Regions from separate parts of the Paenibacillus sp. J22P51 genome, predicted to be linked through region 2. Evidence: predicted binding sites of a transcription regulator. Region 2 holds the regulator's gene; the other holds the start of a gene.
The links. The regulator Rex, encoded in region 2, represses fermentation and respiration genes when NADH is low (regulators of the CRP and FNR family bind a similar motif). The targets are predictions, from matches to a motif close to TTGTGAAATATTTCACAA.
Positions count from the first base shown of each region.

Region 1: a site for Rex is predicted at 4,870-4,887, ahead of AC58QC_RS05010 (nitrate/nitrite transporter). Genes of this name have one in related genera too.

Region 1 is NZ_JCAUAZ010000002.1:42,678-51,261, reverse strand. It holds gene AC58QC_RS05025 (molybdopterin oxidoreductase family protein) at 1-414, opposite strand, end outside; gene nirD (nitrite reductase small subunit NirD) at 463-813, opposite strand; gene nirB (nitrite reductase large subunit NirB) at 847-3,267, opposite strand; gene AC58QC_RS05010 (nitrate/nitrite transporter) at 3,613-4,854, opposite strand; gene AC58QC_RS05005 (ANTAR domain-containing response regulator) at 5,326-5,976, shown strand; gene AC58QC_RS05000 (anthranilate phosphoribosyltransferase) at 5,973-7,004, shown strand; gene AC58QC_RS04995 (peptidoglycan-binding protein) at 7,576-8,352, opposite strand.
Region 2 is NZ_JCAUAZ010000005.1:96,873-105,456, forward strand. It holds gene AC58QC_RS13295 (hypothetical protein) at 1-113, opposite strand, end outside; gene AC58QC_RS13300 (cell wall elongation regulator TseB-like domain-containing protein) at 261-749, opposite strand; gene AC58QC_RS13305 (amidohydrolase) at 792-2,090, opposite strand; gene AC58QC_RS13310 (DUF47 domain-containing protein) at 2,349-2,975, shown strand; gene AC58QC_RS13315 (inorganic phosphate transporter) at 3,037-4,038, shown strand; gene AC58QC_RS13320 (redox-sensing transcriptional repressor Rex) at 4,091-4,711, opposite strand; gene dinG (ATP-dependent DNA helicase DinG) at 4,716-7,574, opposite strand; gene AC58QC_RS13330 (tetratricopeptide repeat protein) at 7,665-8,258, opposite strand; gene panD (aspartate 1-decarboxylase) at 8,348-8,584, opposite strand, start outside.

The sequences.
Region 1 (8,584 bases), on a different contig from region 2:
TTTTGACCTCAGAGCCACTCGCGTAAACTTACCAAGTAAGTAACTTACTTCATTCGTTAAGGAGCCGCCACCATAGACACCGATGGCATCCCGCCCATGTTCAGCCTGCAAAGCTTGAATCCTCTTCGCAATATCCGAATACGCATGCGTCCAAGACACTGGCTGCCACTGACCTACTCTAGCTATCTCCCTATGAAGCGGCTCCAGAATGCGTTCCGAATGAACGACATGCTCCAATGCGTTTAAACCCTTCTGACATAGTCGGCCTGTCGCAACAGGGAAATTCGCGCTCGGTTTAATCGTGAGCCCTTCTGTCTTCTCACTTGGTAAGATCTCCAATCCACACTGCATACTGCAAAAGCAACAATGGGAGGAGGGCTGTTCATCCGATAATGTGACTAGTACCTCTTTCACGCACCCCACCCCCCGCTGATCAATCTCTTTATATAGAAGGAAAAAGAATTAACTCGCCATTTCCTTAGCCTTCGGAAACCCAATGTAGACCGTTCCATCATCCACTTTGGTGAGGTACGTTTTCACACAGCCAGTATCAGGAGCTTGCACGAGTCCGGAAGGCAAATGGATCTTGCGATCATGCATGGGGCAGAACACATGGTCATCACAGACAATGCCTTCTGCAAGAACGCCTTCTTTATGCGGACAACGATTCTGAATCGCTTGAAGCTTTCCGCTTTTCAATTTGAACAGGGCAACCTCTTCTCCTTGATATCGAATCGTCTTCCCCGTATTAATTGCTAATTCGTCGTAGGAAACGGCTTGCACCCAAATCATTTGCTCATTTTGTGTTATCATCTTCTCTGCTCCTCCCGTTTTATCTCTCTACTTCTACTTCAGCTCAACAACCTCATAGAGATCACGTTGGATTTTCTTGCTATCAATGGCTTGTTTCCATGGATCTTTGGTAACTGAAAGCGCCAGGTCCATACGTTCACACAATTGTTTACGCTCAGCTTCATTCTCAACAACATCACGGATATGTTCGATGCCTAGACGGTGCACCCACTCACTCGTGCGCTCACCATATTTCCCGGTCTCACGGTAATATTGCAAATACGCTTCGGTATATTCGATAATCTCTTGTTCCGTTTTGACTGTGCTTAGCAGATCGCCAACACGAACCTTGACGCCACCGTTACCTCCAGCATACAGCTCCCAGCCACCATCGACAGAGACGACACCTAAATCTTTAATCCCTGATTCAGCACAATTGCGCGGACAACCAGATACAGCAAGCTTCACTTTGGCTGGCGTATTCAGCCGCTCAAACCGTTTCTCCAGTTCGATACCGACACCCATCGCATCCCCAGTACCGAAGCGGCAGAAGGTTTCGCCGACACATGTTTTGACCGTCCGCAAGGCTTTCCCGTAGGCGTACCCCGATGGCATATCAAGAGCTTCCCACATCGCGGTCAAGTCTTCTTTTTTCACACCTAGCAAGTCGAGACGTTGTCCTCCGGTGAATTTCACCGTTGGTACGTTGAATTGTTCAGCAACCTCTGCAATGCGCTTGAGCTCCGTTGGATTCGTAACACCGCCATATATCCGTGGAACAACGGAATACGTACCATCCTTTTGAATATTGGCATGCATACGCTCGTTGACGAATCGAGATGTGCTGTCATCTTTATAGGTTGCAGGGCTGATCATGCCCAAATAATAATTCAATGCTGGACGACATTTGGAGCAGCCTTCTTCATTTTTCCATTCAAGAACATTCATTACTTCACGAACGTGGGACAATCCTTTTTCACGAATAGCGGTAACCACTTCGTCACGCGTATGTGTCGTACAACCACAGATCGTTTCTTTCGCAGCATTTTTATCATAAGAAGCTCCTAAGGTAAAGGCTAGTAGATCACTAACTAACGGTTTACAGCCACCGCAAGAGCGAGAAGCAGTCGTACAGTTTTTCACTTCATCTACCGTTGTTAAGCCTTGATCCTTAATGGCCGAACAAATCGTCCCTTTCGTTACACCGTTACATCCGCAAATAATCGCGTCATCCTTCATATCAGCAACACCGGAAGCAGCTCCCCCGCCGCCACTTGAACCATCCGTGAGAATAGCTGTTTTCGCCATGCCACTAATATCTGTTTCTTCCCGAATCATTTGCATGAGTCTCGTACCGTCAGCTGTATCGCCAAAGAGCACGGCTCCGATAATTTTATTGTCTTGAATCACGACTTTCTTATAAACACCCGTGAACTCATCATGAATGCGAATCGCTTTGGTTCCTTCGGCATCCACGAATTTGCCGCCAGAGAATACGTCAACACCAGATACTTTGAGCTTCGTGTACAAAATAGAGCCTTCATACGGCCCCGTTTCCACGCCGGCCAAATGCTTCGCCAGCACGGCACCTTGCTCATAGAGCGGTGCTACCAGACCATAGGCGATACCTCTGTGCATCGCACATTCGCCAACGGCGTACACATTCGGAACGTTCGTTTGCAAGTAATCATTGACGATGATTCCTGGATTGCATTCGATGCCGGCTTCTTTCGCAAGGGCTACGTTCGGCCTGATGCCTACTGCCATAACAATCAGATCCGCTTCAGCAACGGAGCCGTCCTTGAACTTCAAGCCCGTCACACGCTTGTCGCCTATAATTTCTGCCGATTGCTTCTCGAGCAGGAAGTTGATGCCTTGCTCCTCAAGAGCGGCTTGCAGCATTTTGGAAGCTGTACGATCGAGTTGGCGTTCCATGATCGTATCGACGATGTGAACGACATCGACTTTCATGCCGAGATTGAGGAAACCACGCGCTGCTTCTAAACCTAGCAAGCCACCGCCGATGACAATCGCTTTTTTGTACTTTTTAGCCGACTCAATCATGATTTCACAATCACGGATCGTTCTGTAAGCCATGACGCCTTCTTTGTCCGCACCAGGCATAGGAATCATGAATGGATTAGAGCCGGTTGCTAGAATTAATTTATCGTAGGAAACCGTCAGGCCTTTATCGCTCGTAACGGTTTGTGTGAGCGTGTCGATGCTCGTGACCGTTTGATTCGTATATAAGGTAATGTTATTGTTCGTATACCACTCGTAGGGATGAATAACGATGTCCTCGACTTTAGAATCGCCGGAGAGCACATAGGACAACAAGATTCTATTGTAGTTGGGATGCGGTTCACTGCCGAAAATCGTAACCTCATATTTATCAGGTGTGAGCTTTAGTAAATGTTCAACGGCGTTTACGCCCGCCATTCCGTTTCCGACCAGGACTAACTTCTCTTTTTTGATTGTCATTGTGATCATCCTTCCATCCATTTACTAGGGCATTCATTCGAATTTGAGTGGTTGTGAAAAAAGGGGTCATTCAGGAGCCAAGCTCCCAAATGACAAATTGGGATATGGAGCTTGAGCAGTTCGATTGAACCAAGGATAAACGACTCCGTCGTCCTTCAAGGACGAACTCGTTTACCAAGGTAGATGCGAAGTAAAAGTATAAAACTTATACTTTCGTATCTACTGCAAAGACGCTAGTCGTAACGTCTTTGCCCATACAGCCTGATGAGCAAGCTGCATGAGCAAAAACTTTACTGGATGTGCCGCTGACGAAGAGAATCAGCGGCGTCCCATGCCTGCTTATGCTTGAACTGCATCCATGCTTGTAGATGCTGCTTTTACTTTACCGCCTTCACCAATCCATGTACGTTTCCATTGTCCTTGAACAACCGCGATGATCACGATACAGGAGAGCGCAATTCCACTTAGAATCAGAAAGCCTGGTGTGAATGAGCCTGTGGATAACTTTAGGTTTCCAAGGATTTTAGGTAAGAAGTAACCACCAAGTCCACCTGCTGCTCCAACGATCCCAGTCATAACGCCAATTTCCGTTCGGAAACGTTGCGGCACGAGCTGGAATACGGATCCATTCCCCATACCGAAGGCCATCATGGCAACGAAGAGCATTACCGTTGTTAGTGAAAGTGCTGGCAGCGTTGAAATACCCGCCATCATTAATCCAACAACACCGTATAGCACCATTAACATCCGAATCCCACCGATCTTATCAGCGAGCCAACCACCAACGGGACGGAAGAAGCTGCCCCCTATCACACATAAGGTTGTAAAATCTGCTGCACGTACGGGTGAAAGTCCATACTGTGAATTGAAGAAGATGGTTAGATAAGAGGCCATCCCTACGAAGCCACCAAAAGTTACACTATAGAAAATACAGAACAACCAAGAATCTCTTTGCTTCAGTACTTTGCCGTATTCTTTCAACGTCTTAGGCGCTGGCTTATTCGGGCTATCCTTCGCCAATATACTAAATACAATTAAAGTAATCAGAATCGGAATCAAGGCGATTCCAAACACCACATGCCAATCACCGTAATGCTGAGCAAGACGATTCGCGAATAAGGTAGCGAAGATCGTTCCACTGTTCCCTGCGCCAGCAATCCCCATGGCTAAACCTTGGTATTGTGGCGGATACCAGCTGCTTGCCAGCGGCAGCGCTGCTGCAAAGCTTGCTCCAGCGATACCAAGCATAAGCGCTACGAAGTACATTTCCCCCATCGTATTAGCGAATAACCATCCCCAGAGCAATGGGATTAAGGTTAACGCAAGCCCAATCTGTCCAGTTCGTTTAGGACCAATCTTGTCTGTCAGCACGCCAAGCACAAGTCGTAATACTGCGCCACCCAATGTAGGCAAGGCAACAAGGTTTGCTTTCTCAGCCGCATTCAGGTGGAAATCATTGGAGAGAATGACGGCTAGCGGACCGAGTAGAACCCATACCATGAAGCTCATGTCAAAATATAAGAATGAACTGAACAATGACCCTTTGTGCCCCACTTGCATAAAACTTTTCCGATCAACCATGGATTCCCTCTCCTTTTGTGAGGCTTTTCGCCTTCTTTTTTTTCCTATCCTACCTTGTGTGACTGTACATTAACAGAAAAGGCCGATAAACATACCCCATCAATCGTGGGATGTTCATCGGCCTCATTGCCACTGCCGCCACTTCTTCGTGATCGGCATGATCGATTATTTTTTTCCTTGCATAAAAGTGAACATAAAAAGCCTATCCATTTACGTACTTGTAAGGGGATAGGCGCCATTGCCTTCGTTAGGTGGCACATCATTGTGCCGATTTCTAACTTGATTATACGATGAGCACTGACTTATGTCAATAAACATGACATAAAAATATTAATCATTAGTTTCGATGTAGCATATCGACAAATTTTAGGTGCATATGCTATAGTATTGCCGTATAATAATACCAATTAGCCCCAAAACCTAACATGTAGTTGTCATGAGATAAACGCTATTCAAGATGGAGGTATTCCCATGTTACAATCATTCATACTGATCGACGAGTTTAAGCCAACTCGCTCAGCTGCCTCCTCTGAGTCGTCACATGCTATACGAACGGAAGATACACATGGAATGGAATCTTTGCCAGATGAAATCCTGAAGAATTTGGGATTCCGCATTTATTCTTCATCTAATATGAAAGAAATTTCCTTTATCATCCCTAAGGTCGATGCCGTCTTATTATCGGTAAGTCCTGATCAAGTAGCAGACTGGCGTTCACGCTTGCTTGCCGTGCGGAGTCTCCCCCTATTCTGGTGGTGTGATGCACACACATTTCCTTCTAATGAATGTAAAATGGATGCTGGTATCGATGGCTTAATCGGTTCCAGGATGAGTCCACTGGAAATCCACGCCGCATTAATTCTTGGCGTCAATCATTATTTCCAACGTACCGAATGGCAGCAAGAACGTGAACAGCTGCTTTCCAAACTCGAGGAACGCAAGTGGGTCGATCAGGCGAAGCGAATTTTATGCGAAATCAAAGGCATCTCAGAAGCTGAAGCTTATGATTTTCTCCGTAAACAAGCTATGAATGAACGTAAGCGTATGGTAGACGTCGCAACCTCCATCGTCAAGGTGTATCAGATATTACAGGATCAGAACAAAGGAGGCCGCAAACGATGATATCTCTATTAAAAGAAGTAGGCCGCGGCAAACGCGGAGCCAGAGACCTTACGTATGAGGAAGCTGCCCAAGCAGCTGAACTCATATTAACCGGGACGGCCACACAAGCCCAAATTGGAGCTTTTCTCGTAGCAGAACGAATTAAAATGGAATCCCCTGATGAAATCAAAGCCTTCATTAACGCGTTGCGCCAACGTGTGACCACATATCCTATAGCTGGCAGCATGGACTGTGCCGGCCCTTATGATGGTCGTACGCGCACGTTTATCGCGACGCTGCCAACCGCATTCGTACTCGCAGCCTGCGGTTTGCCAACAACGCTGCATGGCAGCCCGAGCATGCCGCCCAAATGGGGCATCACCTTGTCCGATGTGCTTGCAGCAATGGGCGTAAATGCGCTTGGCGCTTCACGCGAAGCACTGATCTCCGCTGCGGCGCGAACAGGCTTCCTGTTCACACCAACAGAAAGCTGGTGTGGGCCGCTTGGTGAACTACGCGAGCTTCGTAAAGAGCTTGGTTTGCGAACTGTGTTCAATACCGCAGAAAAACTGCTGCGCTTCACAGAAGCTCCATTCATGGCTGTCGGTGTATTCCACGGTACTGTTTTTGAGAAAATCACGAATTTGCTAATTGAATTAGGTGTTTCTCGAGGAATCGTGGTGCAGGGTATGGAGGGCTCCGAAGACTTAGGCGTCGATAAGCGGACAAGAACTTATCTCATCCAAGATCAGACAAGTGAGTTATTCATTGTGGATCCTGAAATTTATGAGCTGATGGTTGAAGTGCCAGAAGTGGAATGGACGGCTGAACTTCAAGCCGAAACCACATTGTCCGTTTTGCGTGGAGATGCAGCACTTCCTTACTTAAATATGGTTTTACTTAACAGTGCTGTACGTTTGTGGGTTTCCCAAAAAGCAGGCTCCATTGAAGAAGGCATTTACATGGCCCGTCATGCGATTGAGCAAGGCGCTGCACTTCAGAAGTATACGGAATGGACCGAAGCGATTAAACCTGTATCGGCTACTTAAACATAGACGTAAGCGAAAGAGAGTGTCCCATAAGCCATGTTTGTGGCAGGGGACACTCTTTTTGCAATTTATTATCGACTTGGAGGACCCCAATGGAGCCCGGGGGGATGGATTAAGTCGATTTTATCGACTTACGCTACTCCTATCGCCATAGTCGCCACGCGTAACTCGATTTTTTCGACTTACACTACTCCTATTGCCATTCTCGCCACGCGTAACTCGATTTTTTCGACTTACGCTACTCCTATTGCCATTCTAGCCACGCGTAACTCGATTTTTTCGACTTACGCTACTCCTATCGCCATTCTAGCCACTCGTAACTCGATTTTATCGACTTACTCTACTCCTATTGCCACTCTCGCCACTCGTAACTCGATTTTATCGACTTACGCTACTCCTATTGCCATTCTCGCCACGCGTAACTCGATTTTATCGACTTACACTACTCCTATTGCCATTCTCGCCACTCGTAAATCGATTTTTTCGACTTAAAGGTCCCCTAGGAGCTCATCCTATTTTCCCAAAAACAAAGGAGCTAAGCGCAAACACTGCTTAGCTCCTTATCGCTATTTTATTTGCCAATAAACTGTTGTGTAAACATTTTACCGCACGGCCCGCCGTCCACAATGCCTATGCCAATATGCGTGTAATCTTTACTCAGAATATTCGCTTTATGTCCTGGCGAGTTCATTAGCGCTTCGTGTGCCGCCGTTACACTTTGATTACAAGCGATGTTCTCCCCGGCTGCATTGTATGTAATACCGAACTTCTCCATCATATCGAATGGGGATCCATACGTTGGTGAATCATGGGAGAAATATTTGTTATCCACCATATCCTGGCTTTTGAGACGAGCTGTTTTGGTGAGCTCCAAGTCCGCTGTAAGCGGTGAGAGTCCCGCAGCAGTACGCTCTTTATTTACGAGATCGAGCATTTGCTGCTCTTCCACAGTTAATCCAGATGTCGATGGAACCTGCGGTGCTGGTGTAGGACTCGGTGTATACGGCGTCGGCGCCGGTGTTGGCACTGGCGTTGGTGTCGCCTTCTTCGGAATCTTAAGATTTCCATAAGCCCAGAGAATCGATTGTAGCGTTTGATCGTCGACATTTCCCGTTACTGCCAAACCATATCTACTTTGAAATGCTTTAACCCCAGCTTGTGTTTGATTGCCATAATAGCCTGTAATCGGTCCCGAATAGTAACCTAGAGATTTCAGCATCCCTTGAACCGCGTAGACATCAGGGCCTTTCGCTCCTTTGCCATACGCAAAAACTGTCGTTGTGGAAGCACTGAACAAGACCACACAGATGAGGGCTATCCAGATTAACCTCTTTTTGCCTTGTAACATGCGTTACTTTCACTTCCCATCATCTTCAGTATCTTCGTCACACTATGGACGATAAGGGTAGCATTTCCTTCATTATTTCCTTTTATCCAAATCATGAAAATACTATCTATCCAGGCCCTAATTTACATATATCATTCCGAAGATGGAATTCTATACCTAAGGGATTTCTCAGACTCTAGACCGAGATGAAACCCGACCCTAGCCATATTCGCTAATGGAATGATATTGCTAT
Region 2 (8,584 bases):
GATAATGGATTTTCCATCGCAAAACTTGTATAGGCGAACCAGCCTCCAAAAAGTACTCCGGCCGAAATAATCACGCTCAAGACAACAGGTAAAAGGCGCAGCTTCATCTTCATGGATTCGCGTCCACCTTTCTGTAAAAAGTTATTTTCTTGCCTCAAAAGCTATACGATTAGTATATCACCGCATACACACTCAATGCCTTATGTAAACAGTGGAAACACGAAACCATACTTCCTCCCCATAAAAAAAGCTCAACCTTCTTATTGAAGGCTGAGCCGATACGTATCCAGAAATTTACCGTCTTTGAAGGCATAGTAGTCATAGAAATACCGAGTACCTCTATCATCCTTCGATTTATAAAACACTTCCCAAACATAGTCATTACCTAGCTTACCTGGCATAACCCGCTCGATTTGACTGCTAGGCGCCTTTTTCATAACAGCATCCCGAGCTTGCGCCTCCGTGAAGGCTTCTTCCGTCATCTCTGTATGAACTTCTTGGTCTGACACCCAAGCAATTAAGCTTTGTCCGAGCTTATTTTCCCCATATACAATCTGAAATGCTTCATCACCATAGAAAAAATCAACCTTCGAGGCTTTCGTCATCATACTTCCCTCATAGGCTTTCTCAACAGCTACGCGCTTCTCATCCCAGTGTTCGTTCTGCACATTGAGGTAAAATCGGCTCAGCACAACACCCAGCGTTGCTACAATAAAGATGCCAAGTGTAATCGTTCGCTTCGCATTCATGAACGCGGCGCACCTCCCCATGTCCACTTACTAGGCTAAGCATTAGCCTTTTAGTCTATCAAAGCATAATTCGAATTCACGTTTAATTTTCTCTTCATCTAGTGTTATGCAATCACCTTTACGCACGATCCATTTGCCATCTACACACACATCAACGACATCCTTAGCACAAGCGGAGTACACGATATGTGAGATGAAGTCAGTCTTCGGCAAGAAATGAGGTTGATCAATATCTAATGCAATGAAGTCTGCCTTCATGCCTGTCGCAAGATGACCAACATCATCCAACCAGATCGATTCTGCTCCCATGCGAGTTCCAAGCAACAACGCTTCCTTCGCTGGAATAGCTAATGGATCTCCAGAAACTCCTTTATGAATAAGGGCAGCCAATCGCATTTCTTCAAACATGTCCAAATTATTGTTGGATGCCGCGCCATCCGTACCTAAGGAAACCTTGACTCCTGCGCGCAACAACTCTGGTAAACGCGCAACACCGCTGGCAAGCTTCAAGTTACTGCCTGGGTTATGTGATACACGTACATCATATTGCTTAAGAATAGCAATTTCTTCATCGTTCAAATGAACGCCATGCGCGACCAGCGTAGGTCGTGTGAACACGCCTAGATTTTCCAAGTGAGCAACAGGTCTTGCTCCGTACTGCTCTACATTGCCTTCAACTTCGCGTCGTGTTTCTGACATGTGTGTATGAATAGGAAGATTTAGATCATGTGCAGCCTGAACAATACGCTCAATATAATCTGGTGGACATGTATATGGCGCATGCGGAGACATCATCGTTGTAATTCTTCCGTCCGCTTTACCATGCCAATTCTTAGCGAATTCCGTTGCTTCAATTAGCTTAGCTGTTTGTACGTCTGGCGGACAAAGTCCGATCACACCGCGGGTCAAGACACCACGCATCCCAGAATCTTCAACGGCAAGTGCAACTTCATTCATATGATCGTACATATCAACGAATGTTGTTGTACCCCCTTTGATCATTTCAAGAATCGATAAACGTGTTCCCCATTTGACATCCTGCGAAGTAAATTTCCCTTCCATAGGCCACATTTTCTCTTCTAACCACACTTGCAGAGCCAAATCATCACCGTACCCGCGCAGAAGCGACATTGCGGCATGACCATGCGTATTAACTAGCCCTGGCATGTACAACTTATTAGTACCGTCGATCACTTCATCATAATGTTCAAGAGGTTCTGGAACTTCTTCGCCGATGTATGTAATCTGACTGCCTTCGATAACCATGCAGCCTTTAATGGATGTTGTTGTGTCTTCCTTATTAGTAATAAAAATACCATTCGAAATTAATGTTTTTTTCATAGTAAAAAACCCTCTCTATGCTCATTCTATAAACAGCTAATACTCCATAAACTTTACATCTTCAAGCTTGTAAAATCAAGGAAGCTGATCGCTATTCCTTATCTGTTGATAATTTGTAAATTGTCACGGAATTTTCGTTGCTTTAGCCCTTATGAGTATGATACTTTAAACATTGTGAGTTTTTTCTACAATTTGGTCATATTCGTTTCACAAATTCGTTTAAAAACTTGTACATATAGTAAAAATTAGGAGGATTCTATGACAACGTTATTCACCAGAAAGAACGAAGTCGATTTCTTGCAACTTCTTATCCGTGCTGCAGAGAACGCCTTGCAAACAGCGCAACTGTTTCGTACAGCCATGATGGGTGATAAACCCCCAATTGAGTATGTCAAAGCGATTCATGATCTTGAGCATGCAGGCGACTCCATTACACATGATATCTTTAGAGGTTTGAACAAAGTATTTATCACTCCGATTGATCGGGAAGATATTATGGTTCTGGCTTCGAAGGTAGATGATGTTACCGATGGTATTGAAGCTACGATTGCTCGCTTCGACTATTTGAGTGTTTCCCATACGGATGCCTACATGAAAGATTTCTCAGGAGTTATCGTAGACTCATGTCAACATATGCTTGATGCCTTCAAGCTTTTAGCCAAGAAAAAGTATATGCAAATTCCGGAGCACACCGTTGCTATAAATAAATTAGAGAATGATGGAGATCGGTTGATGCGTGAAGGGATTCGCCAAATTTTTATCACGCGCAAAGATCCGTACGAAGATTTTAAACTCAAAGAAATTTACGAGCGTCTGGAAGAAACGACTGATGCCTGCGAAGATGTTGCCAATATTCTTGACAGTGTAGTACTTCGCTACTCCTAAGACACAAAATGTCTCTGTGTACGAAGAAAGTTTTCCACTTGGAAAACGCTAGGAGGAATTCATGTTAACTTATTTGATAATAATCGTTGCACTTGCCTTGCTATTCGACTTCATCAATGGATTCCACGATACAGCTAATGCGATTGCGACTTCAATTTCCACGCGAGCATTAAGCCCTCGAGTCGCTATTTTCATGGCTGCTTCACTTAATTTTGTTGGGGCTATGGTTTCATCGGAAGTAGCCAAAACAGTAGGCGGAAGTATTGCCAATCCTGCGAAGATCGAGAATGGGGTTGAAGTCGTTATTGCTGCTTTACTTGCGGCAATTATTTGGAACCTGCTTACTTGGTATTTGTCGATTCCCTCATCATCCTCTCATACTCTACTTGGTTCCCTAGCCGGTGCCGTTATCGCAGGAGCAGGATTCAATGGCGTGAATTGGAGCGGCTTTACGCAAATCATAATAATTTTGATTCTATCGCCGATTATTGCTTTCGTTCTAGGTTATCTCATCATGGTATTGATCAAATATATCGTGATTTGGTCCGGTAATACGTCCAGATCTAAGCTAAATCGTGGATTCCGTACGCTTCAAATCCTATCCGCTGGATTATTATCATACTCCCACGGAGGTAATGATGCGCAAAAAGCGATGGGGATTATCGTATTCGGTCTCGTTGCTGCCGGCGTGCAAGACGACTTAAATGTACCGCTGTGGGTTAAAATCGCTGCCGCTCTTGCTATGGGACTTGGTACATCCATTGGTGGATGGCGCATTATTAAAACCGTGTCTGGTAAAATTGTAAAAATTGAACCGATTAACGGTTTTGCTGCCGATTTAACATCTTCGATCGTCATTCAATTCTCAACTTTCATTGGTAAACCATTATCAACAACACATGTTATTTCCTCAGCGATTATCGGAACTGGCAGTGTGATGCGTTTCCATGAAGTCCAATGGGGTACTGTAGGTCGAATGTTAATCACTTGGATCATTACGATTCCGATCTCAATGGTACTAGCTTACTCGCTTTACTTTGCGATTTTCCGCCTAATCATGTAATAATCACAAAGGCACGACCCGCTGAACTTCCGCGTGTCGTGCCTTTTTCATTCTAATCTAGATAGTAGGCTAAGCTCTGAAGCTCTGTCGTAAAATCCGCATAATGGACTCGCACATCAGGTGGTACTTTAATGATAACTGGCGCAAAATTTAAGATGGCTTCGATCCCGCAAGCTACGAATTCATTAGCCACATTTTGTGCTTCCGCGGCAGGCACTGTAATGATACCGATCCGCACGCCAAGCTCAGCCAAAACAAACTTCATTTTATCCATTGGAAGCACCACCAAGTTATTAATAACTTCCCCCGTCTTGGATGGCATCGCATCGAAAAGCGCTACAATTTTCATATCATTTCGTAAGTACGTATTATAATTGCAAAGGGCTCTACCTAAATTTCCGGCTCCTACGAGGGCTACTTGGATATGTCGATCTAACTTAAGAATTTGCCGAATCTTCTCAATCAGATAATTGATATCATAGCCGATTCCTTTTTTACCAAACTCCCCGAAATAAGCCAAATCCTTACGAATCTGAGCAGGATTCAGATCCAGTTTCTGACCCAAATCCTGAGAAGACACGGTTGACACATTGTTCATTTGCAGTTCGTTCAAATAACGCAAATAAATCGGTAATCTGCGGACAACGGCTTCCGAAATTTTCTGTGTTTTCACGTCTTTAGGCTCCCCCCATCCACTGCTCTATCCTCGGTAGCATTTGTTCGCACGTCATATGCTCGATCTTCGGACCAGGCAACGAATAGAGGAAATGCTTGCCATAATACGTTTCAATAACACGTGTATCATAAATGATAACGATCCCTTTGTCAGACGCTCTGCGAACAAGACGGCCAAAGCCCTGTTTAAACCGTATAACGGCCTGCGGCACTGAAAATTTCATGAACGGATTCTCATTCCGTTTCTTAATATTTTCACATTTGGCTTCCACTAACGGATGATTAGGCGGCTGAAAGGGTAGACGAATGATCGCAAGGCAGCTAAGTGCATCCCCTGGAATATCCACACCCTCCCAGAACGAACTGGTGCCCAGCAGCACGCACATTTTGTTATCTTGGAACATGCGGGTCAGCTTGCTACGATTGCCGCTGTCAACGCCCTGTCCAAGCACAGTGATGCCATGTGGAGCCAACTTCTCCTTCATCCCTGCATGGACGAGCTTCAGCATTCGATTCGAGGTGCATAGAACCAGCATTCGGCCTTTCGTCACCTGTGCCACATCACTCAGAGAGTTGATCAGTGCTTCTATGAAAACAGGGTCGCCAGCTCCCTTAATGGTTGGAAAATCTCGCGGAATCACAACCAAGGCTTGCTCACGATAGTTAAAAGGAGATGGCAATTGAACCGTCTTCAGCTTCCCTGACTCTTCGTCCTCTGGAATGGCTAATCCAAGCTGCTCAGCAGAATATTGGAATGACTTATTCACAGAGAGTGTCGCTGAGGTCAGAATGATGCTATCTTTCGTTTCAAAGAAGTGCTGCTGCAGCAAACCGCTAACATCCGTCGGAACTGAATTCAGCTGCACTGATTTGGCCTTTGCATACGTGCCGGCTTCGATCCAGTAAACGTACCCTTCATCTGCCATTTTCATAAAGAAATGAAGCGCATCACGATGGGCGTACAGCTCTTTCACTGTTCCGTTCAGATCGGTCACGAGCCCTTGAACCCCAAGACCATCCTGCTGTTCCTTTAACTCATTTAACAATTTATCCAATGTCCGCAGCAAATCATTCGCGTTCAGATAAATGTTATCCTCCATGATCAGCAGCTCACGCCAGTTGGACGGCAACGTTTCAGGCTTCAATCGCAAAACGTACTGCGAGGTTTCCGATTGCGAAGGATCGCTGCCTGAAGAAACAAGTTCATATAATGCTTCACTTAAACGTTCCCAGTCCTCTTTGATTGAAATAATTTTGGGAAATAATCCATCAATCGTTTGACTCCATGCCGCTGCGCGCTCCCCAGCCTCATCCGATTTCTGTAATCGAAAACGAAGCATCGGAAGCTGCCCGCTTCGATTGTCCTTATACAGCCACAGTAGTGAATGATAGAAAGCCGAAGCATGCAGCTCAATCCCGAGATGCTTACTCGCCACTTCTTCAAAGTGATGCGCCTCATCAATCACAAGGTGCTTGTAAGACGGTAGAAGACGGTTCTCAGCCTTCATATCCGTAAAGAGGAGGGAATGGTTCGTGATGATCACATCAGCCGTATTGGCGTCATTACGCGCTCGATGATAGAAGCACTTCTTGTACCAAGGGCACATTCGGTTTAAGCAGGAATCCGTATCGCTTGCGACAGAGTACCAGAATTGAGCACCTTTGTTCCCAAAGTGCAATTCCTCTTCGTCCCCATGCTCCGTCTCACTTAGCCAAACAACCATTTGCGCTGCGGTGATTGGATCTTCCCTGCCATTCTCATAATCCCGGGTTGTCAGTTTTGTTTCAAATTTGCGCAAGCACAGATAGTGGCTTCTGCCTTTCAGCACAGCCGCTTTGAATGGCACTGGAAAGATTTCTTTTAATAAAGGAATATCGCGCTCCCGAAGCTGTTCCTGCAAATTAATCGTGTGCGTGGACACAACGACTTTCTTTTCGTATTTCAAACCGTAGTAAATCGATGGAATCAAATATCCGAGTGATTTCCCAGTACCCGTTCCCGCTTCGATCATCAAATGCTGATCAGCCTCAAGGGACTTTTCTACTTCCTGAATCATTTGATCCTGAGATTCTCGATCCTCGTATACCTCAAATCGTTGTTGGAGAGCAGATTTCAGACCTTGCTGGAACGCTGTAAAAGAAGTGCCCAACGCTTCCGTTACTTCGTATTCCGAGCGCTGTTCTTCTTCATCACCCCAATCCGTCACATTCAGTGTAAATTGGCGGAAGTAACGATTTGTATCCATATCAACACTTGTCACTGACTCTTTATATAAACAAATCTCATCGAGGAACCATCCTAAATCCGTGTTACCGTTTTCGAAAATCTGATTCAGCCTTTGCACTGTTAAGAGAGGCAAACCCAATAACCGATCCAAACAATGGATCCAAATGAGTGCCGTGACTTCCGCATCGCTGTCAGCCTGGTGTGGTCTTTCATGGTCGATGCCAAACAGGGCTGCTACCATACTTAGCTGGAGGCTAGAGATGGACGGGAATAAGATCCGAAGCATATCCATCGTATCTAGGACTCGTCCTGAGAATGGCGGATATCCTGTTCTCGTAAGGCCTCTTTGAAGGAACGACAAATCAAATGCCGCTTGATGCGCTACTAACACACAATCAAACAAAAGTGGAAACATATCAGACATTACCTGATCGAGTGACGGCGCATCAGCGACCATTTCATTGGTAATCCCCGTTAAGGTTGTAATCGAAGAAGGTATACTAATCCCTGGGTTCACCAGAGAAGTATACCTATCTGTAATTTCAAATTGATCTATGATGACGAGTCCAACCTGAATAATTTCGTCCCCAGGCTGACTTCCTGTCGTTTCAAAATCCAAAACTGCAAATTTCATAACGTCTATCTTCAATCCCTTCGTCCTGCTCTTCTCCTAGCATACCAAATCTGATTAGGAAAAGGGAATACCTTGTTTTGCCGTTTCGGGTTAGGACTCATCCAGATTGATAAGTGGCTCCATACAAGAGGGATCGGTGTGATACGCTTTTTGAAAATATTCGAAAGCCTTCTCTAGATTCTGATTCTGCACTTGAATACAGCCCATTGCGTTATAGGAGATAGCTTTCATCTTTGAATTGTCCGTCAGCGGAAGAAGGAATTTAAAGTGCTGATAAGCATCGCCAAACTCCCCTTTTCGCAGATGTCCCATCGCTAAGTAAACCCGAGCTAACAGGAAATCCGGCTGCCGCTCAATTAACACTTCGAATTCTTTGATAGCTTGATCATACATGTACAGCTTGTAGTATCCTTGGCCGCGCATGAATTCTTCAGTCTGCTTGCCGGATACGTCGAGCTCCATCAGTTCGTCATGTAAGGTTTTGGTACTGATCGGCACCGCCCCATAGAACTTTCCCAGCTTCTCCTCAAAAAGCAGCCACGCCTCGATGAATTCATCACTCATCGTTTTCAGCACTTGCAGTTGTTCGTCAAGCTCCGCCTTTTTCTCCACATCACTGTTCGGATATTCCTTCTGGATTTCTTCCAAAACCTCATTCATTGTGGAAAATAAATGCTTAAACATTTGGCATCCCCACCTTTGCTTCGAAAGCTTACCCTCATTCTTTGTAAACAGAGTCGATTTCATGCATGCATGGTAGATCAGCGCACATCTTACAGAACGGTCGAATGCTCTTCTTCCTTTAGCAACTGGGCAACTGTATTGTTGGCACCCATAATGGCAATCGTTGGATGATGCTTCTTGGCTTCTTCGTCACTCATCATGGCATAAGAAACAATGATAATGGTATCACCTGTTTGAACTAACCTAGCTGCCGCACCATTTAAACAAATTACACCCGTGCCGCGCGGCCCTGGAATAATATACGTTTCAAGACGAGCACCGTTGTT